DNA from 2 places in the Janthinobacterium sp. GW822-FHT07H11 genome. Region 2 is predicted to be linked to the other one. Evidence: predicted binding sites of a transcription regulator. Region 2 holds the regulator's gene; the other holds the start of a gene.
What was found. The regulator sigma-54, encoded in region 2, starts transcription at its own class of promoters, with help from an activator protein. The targets are predictions, from matches to a motif close to TGGCANGNAANCTGCTTT.
Positions count from the first base shown of each region.

Region 1: the regulator sigma-54 is predicted to act here: its motif matches at 2,256-2,273, upstream of AC3RCJ_RS19205 (urease accessory protein UreD).

Region 1 is NZ_CM179507.1:4,351,126-4,354,794, forward strand. It holds gene ureC (urease subunit alpha) at 1-669, opposite strand, end outside; gene AC3RCJ_RS19195 (urease subunit beta) at 671-1,000, opposite strand; gene AC3RCJ_RS19200 (urease subunit gamma) at 1,031-1,333, opposite strand; gene AC3RCJ_RS19205 (urease accessory protein UreD) at 1,359-2,225, opposite strand; gene AC3RCJ_RS19210 (DUF885 domain-containing protein) at 2,381-3,669, opposite strand, start outside.
Region 2 is NZ_CM179507.1:902,253-905,921, forward strand. It holds gene lptA (lipopolysaccharide transport periplasmic protein LptA) at 1-149, shown strand, start outside; gene lptB (LPS export ABC transporter ATP-binding protein) at 149-904, shown strand; gene AC3RCJ_RS04005 (RNA polymerase factor sigma-54) at 909-2,387, shown strand; gene hpf (ribosome hibernation-promoting factor, HPF/YfiA family) at 2,457-2,819, shown strand; gene AC3RCJ_RS04015 (enoyl-CoA hydratase/isomerase family protein) at 2,947-3,669, shown strand, end outside.

The sequences.
Region 1 (3,669 bases), 2.9 Mb from region 2:
GCCCCAGTCTTCATGCAGTTTCAGGCCGATGGCGCCCGCGCGCACCTGCTCTTCCAGCGGCAGCGGCAGACTGACATTACCTTTGCCCATGAAGCCCAGGTTCATCGGGAAGGCGTCGGCCGCCGCAAGCATGGCGTGCAGATGCCACGGACCCGGCGTGCAGGTGGTGGCGGCCGTGCCCACGGCCGGCCCCGTGCCGCCGCCCAGCATGGTGGTCACGCCGCTCATCAGGGCTTCCTCGATCTGCTGCGGGCAGATGAAGTGGATGTGGGTATCGACGCCGCCTGCCGTGACGATCATGCCTTCGCCGGCGATGATTTCCGTGGCGCCGCCGATGGGGAGCGTGACGCCGGGCTGGATGTCCGGGTTGCCCGCCTTGCCGATGCCGAAGATCAGGCCGTTTTTCAGGCCGATGTCGGCCTTCACGATGCCCCAGTGGTCGAGGATGACGGCATTCGTGATGACGGTATCCATCACCTCGGCCGCGCAGCGCTGCGACTGGCCCATGCCGTCGCGGATGACTTTACCGCCGCCGAATTTCACTTCTTCGCCGTAGATCGCGTAATCATGCTCGATCTCGATGAACAGTTCCGTGTCGGCCAGGCGGATGCGGTCGCCCTTGGTGGGGCCGAACATCTCGGCGTATGCGCTGCGGGGAATGCTGGCCATCTCAATCCTTTCCCGGTGGGGTATCCTGCAGTTCGCCCATCACCGCGCCATGGAAGCCGTAGACCTTGCGCTCGCCCGCCAGCGCCACCAGTTCCACCGTGCGCTGCTGGCCCGGCTCGAAGCGCACGGCGGTGCCGGCCGTGATGTTGAGGCGCATGCCGTAGGCGCGCCAGCGCTCGAAGGCCAGCGCAGGGTTGACTTCAAAAAAATGGAAGTGCGAGCCGACCTGTATCGGCCGGTCGCCCCGGTTGGCCACCACCACGGTGGCCGTGGCGCGGCCCGCATTGAGGCTGATTTCGCCTTCTTCCAGTTTGTATTCGCCTGGGGTCATGAGGGGCTCCTGTCAATGTCGCTTGTGTGCTTACGGTATCGGGTGGTGCACGGTCACCAGCTTGCTGCCGTCGGGGAAAGTCGCCTCCACCTGGATGTCGGGAATCATCTCGGCGATGCCGTCCATGACGTCGGCGCGCGACAGTATCCGCGTGCCGTCCGACATCAGCTGCGCCACCGACCTGCCATCGCGCGCGCCCTCCATGATGGCGGCGCTGATCAGGGCCACCGCTTCCGGGTAATTGAGCTTCAGGCCGCGCGCCAGGCGCCGTTCGGCCAGCAGCGCGGCCGTAAAAATGAGCAGCTTGTCTTTTTCGCGGGGTGTCAGGTCCATGGTTTTCCTTGTGCTTCCTTGCTGTTCAAGTGTTCCAGATGCGCGGCACGACGGCCTCGCGCCCCAATGCGGCCGGGCGCAGCAGCTGCCAGGCGGCCAGCATGGCGTGGCGCGCCGCCTCGCTGTCGCCGCACAACAGGCGCACCGCCACCAGTGATTTCATCTGCGTGGCGCCAAACATGGCGCCTTCCGGCACGGCGATCGCGCGCACGGCGGCCAGCACGGCCGGGGAAACTTGTGTGCCGACGGCGATCAGGGTGGCGCACACCGTGTGCCCGCCCAGGCCGAGGGGGCTGGCCATCAGCGCACCGCCGCCGGCCAGCACGCCCTGCTCCCACCACAGCAGCTTGCCGCCGCGGCGGATCCGCACCTGCTGGCCGATGCTGCCCGTGTTGAAAATCTCGCCCGAGGCGCTGCGGCCCAGGCAGACGATGTCGCAGCCGATGTAGGCGGCGTCCGCCGCCAGTTCCACCTCGTGGCGCAGGCGCACGCAGGCCTGGTCGAAGAAAATGCTTTCCTGCGGCAGCCACTCGATGGCCGCGCCGCTGCCGGCGCGCAGCGCGATGTGCTGGCCCGAGACATGGCCGTTGGCGCGGTACCATTTGGCGGCGCCTGGCGACGTGAGCAAGGCGTGCGCGCCTTCGCCCGCCGTGGCGTCGACGGCCAGCTGGTCGCCGCCCACCACGCCGCCGGGCGGGTGGATGATGATGGCGTGGCAAACGGCGCCGCCTTCGGGGTAGAGCGGCTTTTGCACGCGCAGGGGGCCGCAGTGCGTGCGCTCGACCAGGCGGCTGACGCCATCGTGCAGGGTAAAGCCCAGGCGCAGATGCGCCTGCCACGCGCTGTGCGCGCCGGCGCCGGAGGGCGTTGCAAGGCTGGGGCTATCGGGCATGCTGGGCAATCGAGTCACGATGCGATTACCAAAGCAGGATGCATGCCAGCGCCAGGGGGACGGGTGCGGCGCGGGAAAAGGCGAGAATCGCGCACCATGGCGCGGCGCGTGCACCAGCATGGTGCGCCGGCCGCGCCATGGGCGCTATGCGGCGGTCAGGGCGCCGCCAGGTAAGGGCTCTTGCCGCCGTCGGCGATGAAGCTGTCGATGCGCCGCTCCAGCACGGGCAGCGGCACCGAGCCCAGTTCCAGCACCGTGTCGTGGAAGGCGCGGATATCGAAGCGCGCGCCCAGCGCCGCCTCGGCCTTGCGCCGGCCTTCGAGGATCGCCATCTCGCCCAGGTAGTAGGACAGCGCCTGGCCGGGCCAGGAAATGTAGCGGTCCACTTCCGTCTCGATTTCATGCGCAGACAGCGCCGTATTGGCGTGCAGATAGGCTTGCGCCTGCGCGCGCGTCCAGTCCTGCGCATGGATGCCCGTGTCGACCACCAGGCGCGCCGCGCGCCAGGCCTGGTAGCTGAGCATGCCGAAGGTTTCATAGGCATTTTCATACATGCCCATTTCGGCGCCCAGGCGTTCGCAGTACAGGGCCCAGCCTTCGCCATACGCGGAGATATACGCGCGGCGAAATTCCGGCCGCCCCTTCTGTTCCAGCGCCACCGGCATCTGGAAGGCGTGGCCTGGCGCCGATTCGTGCAGGGTCAGCGCGGGCATGCTGTACAGCGGACGCGAAGGCAGGTCATGGGTGTTGACCAGGTAGACACCTGGCCCGCCGCGGCCGGAAGTGTAGTAAGGCGCCTGCTCGGGCGGCACGGGGATGATGGCGAAGCGCTGGCGCGGCAGGTAGCCGAAATACTGCGCCGCCTTGGCGTCGAACTTCTTCGCCACCCAGGCCGAGCGCATCAGCAGCTCTTCCGGCGTGCGCGCATAGAACTGCGGATCGCTGCGCAGGAACCGCAGGAAGGCGGCGAAGTCGCCCTTGAAGCCCGTCTGGCGTATCGTCTCCTGCATCTCGGCGCGTATCTTCGCCATTTCCTGCAGGCCGATCGCGTGGATCTGCGCCGCGCTCAGGGTCGTGGTGGTAAATTCCGCGATCTTCGACTGATAATAGGCCTTGCCGTCTGGCAGGCGCTCGGCGGCCAGGGTGGTGGCCGCGCCCGGAATGTACACGTCGCGCATGAAGGCCAGCAGTTCGCCGAAGGCCGGCATGACGGCCTCGCCGATCACCTGCGCGGCGGCCGCCCGCAGGGCTGTCTGCTCCTGCGCAGGCATGCCCGCCGGCAGTTGCTGGAATGGCCGGTAATACAGCGTCGCCTGCGCCTCGCGCGCCTCGGCCACCTCGGCCAGCGCCTGTTCGCGCCCGGCCAGCGTCACTTGCGGCGGCGTGAAGCCGCGCCGCAGGCCGGCGCGCATGTTCGCCATCTGTTCGTGGAAGTAGCGCGGCA
Region 2 (3,669 bases):
ATGACAGCCGCAAGGAAGTCTTCACGATGGAAAATAGCGACAGCGGCACCAGCACCCCGGGCGCCGGCAGCGTGCGCATGGTGATCCAGCCGAAGAACAAGGCACCGGCGGAGAAAGCGCCTGCCGCTCCCGCGCCAGGAAAGAAATAATGGAAAATACACGTTGCGGCAGCACCTTGATCGTTCGCGGGCTGCAGAAAACCTATGGCAAGCGGCAAGTCGTGCATGACGTGTCGCTGCAGGTCGAATGCGGCGAAGTGGTGGGCCTGCTGGGCCCCAACGGCGCCGGCAAGACCACCTCGTTCTACATGATCGTCGGCCTGGTGCCATCGGACGGCGGCAGCATCGATATCAGCGGCGTGGATATTTCCAGCCTGCCGATCCACCGCCGCGCGCAGATGGGCCTGTCCTACCTGCCGCAGGAAGCGTCCGTGTTCCGCAAGCTGACGGTGGAGGACAATATCCGCGCCGTGCTGGAAATCCAGACCGTCGAAGGCCGCCCCCTGAAGAAGGCCGAGATCGAGGAGCGCCTGGATAAATTGCTGGCCGACTTGCAGATTGAAAAACTGCGCGAAAACCAGGCGCTGTCCCTGTCGGGCGGCGAGCGCCGCCGCGTGGAAATCGCCCGCGCGCTGGCCACCGATCCGCGTTTCGTGCTGCTCGACGAGCCGTTTGCCGGCGTCGATCCGATCGCCGTGATCGAGATCCAGCGCATCGTGCGTTTCTTGAAAGAGCGCAATATCGGCGTGCTGATCACCGATCATAATGTGCGCGAGACGCTCGGTATTTGCGACCGCGCCTACATCATCAACCAGGGCTCGGTGCTGGCGTCGGGACGCCCCGACGACATCATCGCGAACGAGTCGGTACGCCGGGTCTATCTGGGCGAACATTTCCGCATGTGAGCCAATGAAACAATCATTGCAGCTGCGCACTTCGCAGCATCTGGCACTGACGCCGCAGTTGCAGCAATCGATACGCCTGCTGCAATTATCGACCCTGGAATTGCACCAGGAACTAGAGCAATTGCTGACGGATAATCCCTTGCTCGAACGCCTCGACGATCCGCTCGACCGTTCGCTGCGCCTGTTGTCCGACGGCGCCTTGAGCTCCACGGCCGCGCCGGCCGAAGCGCCGCCCCAGCCGCCGGGCCAGGAAGCGCCTGCGGCGCCGGCCGAAGCGGAAACCTTCGACGGCGACGGCGCCGACAGCCCGCCCGCCATGGATGGCGGCGACAGCGACTGGAGCGAGGCGAGCCGGGGCAAGGCGCCCGACGACGAAGATGCGCGCCCGCAGCTGGAAGCCCATCACTGCACCCTGCGCGAGCACCTGATGGAGCAGATGCGCGTGACGGTGCTCGAGTTGCGCGACCGCGCGCTGGTCGAGCTGATCATCGACGCGCTCGATGACAACGGCTACCTGGAAGAGTCGCTCGACGACATCCTGGCGCGCCTGCCGGAAGAGCTGGAAATCGACGCCGACGAGCTGCGCACGGCCCTGTCGCTGCTGCAAAGTTTCGATCCGCCGGGCGTGGGCGCGCGCAATGCATCCGAATGCCTGGCGCTGCAGATCAAGCGCTTGCCGCACGTCGCCCTGGTGACGCGGCGCATGGCCCTCGTCATCGTGGAAAAGCACCTGGCCTGGTTTGCCCAGCGCGATTTCAACAAGCTGAAAAAGGCCCTCGATTGCGACGAGGAAGACTTGCGCGAGGCGCAGACGGTGATCCGCCTGTGCAACCCGCATCCGGGCGCCGTGTTCGCTTCCGACGTGTCCGACTACGTGGTGCCCGACGTGGTCGTCAAACGGGCGCGCAATGGCTGGCAGGTCACCCTGAACAACGACGTCATGCCGCGCCTGCGCGTGAACGCCATGTACGCCAATTTATTGAAACAGGGCAAGGGCGAAGGCGCCATGGGCGCGCAGTTGCAGGAAGCCAAGTGGCTGATCAAGAACATGCGCCAGCGCTTCGACACCATCCTGCGCGTGGCGCAGGCGATAGTAGAAAGACAAAAGAACTTTTTCTCGCATGGCGCCGTTGCCATGCGCCCCCTTGTGCTCCGTGAAATAGCTGATACACTGGGTTTACACGAGAGTACTATCTCGCGGGTAACAACCCAAAAGTACATGCTGACCCCGCATGGCATGTTTGAGTTGAAATATTTCTTTGGTAGCCACGTCGCCACCGAAGCGGGGGGTGAAGCATCGTCGACGGCGATACGGGCATTGATCGTGCAACTGACAGGAGCAGAAGACCCTAAAAATCCTTTATCCGACAGTAAGATTGCGGACATGCTGGGGGAACAAGGCATGGTGATTGCGCGACGTACTGTTGCCAAATACCGGGAAGCGTTGAAAATTCCGCCAGTGAGTCTGCGTAAGTGCTTGTAGTTTTTTCGGTTCCTCTGCGGGCCGGAATCGATGGACACCGCACGAACCCGATCATCTTTAGGAGTGTGTATGAATCTCACCATCAGCGGACATCATCTCGAAGTGACACCAGCCATCCGTGAATACGTACAAACGAAGCTGGAACGCGTGAAACGTCATTTCGATCAAGTCATCGATATCGCCGTGATTCTGACCGTGGATAACCTCAAAGAGAAAGAAAAACGTCAAAAGGCCGAAGTCAACCTGCGTCTGAGTGGCAAGACCGTCTATGTGGAAAGCCTGGCACACGACTTGTATGCCGCAATCGATACCCTGATCGACAAGCTCGACAGGCAAGTGATGAAATACAAAACCAAAGTGCAAGGGCACGGTAAAGAGGCGATCAAGCATCTGCCAGACAACTCAGAGGAAGACGCCGTCGTCGCCGTCTAAGGCCACCGGCTTCCCCCAGTTGTGATCAACTAAGGGCGCAGATTGCGCCCTTTTTTGCGTCCTGCGGAACGCAATGCCCATGGTGAAAGCGCTAGAATGCGCCATCCTCACTTCTTTCCCTTCTGCCATGAGCGACTTCGTCCAGACCTCCATCCGCCACCGCACGGGCCATATCGTGCTCGACCGCCCGAAAGCCTTGAATTCGCTGTCGCTGGAGATGGTGCGTGCCCTGAGCGCCGCCCTGCTGGCCTGGCGCGACGACCCGCAGGTGGACGCCGTGGTGATACGATCGAGCAGCGAAAAAGCCCTGTGCGCCGGTGGCGACATCCGTTTCTTTTACGACGCGGGCCTGGCCACGCCGCAGGGTGGCAGCGCGCTGCTGGAAGATTTCTTTACAGAAGAATATGCTTTAAATCATTTAATTCATTTCTATCCGAAACCGTATATTGCCGTGATGGATGGCGTCGTGATGGGCGGCGGCATGGGCGTGGCCCAGGCAGGCCCCGGCAACCGCTTGCGCATCGTCACGGACCGCACGCGCATGGCCATGCCGGAAGTCAATATCGGCCTGTTCCCCGACGTGGGCGGCAGTTATTTCCTGTCCCGCCTGCCGGGCCGGCTGGGCCTGTACCTGGGCTTGACGGGGCTGACGATCGGCGCGGCCGATGCCCTGTACACGGGGCTGGCCGATGTGTACCTGCCCGAGGCGCAGATGGGGGCGCTGCTGGCGCTGTTCGACTCGACGCCGGGCGAAGGCTTGCCGGTGGCCGTCAAGGCGCTGGCGGCGCCATGCCAGGGCCAGGCGGGCGCTTCTCCCCTGGCCACGGCGCGCGTGGCGCTGGAGCGCCAC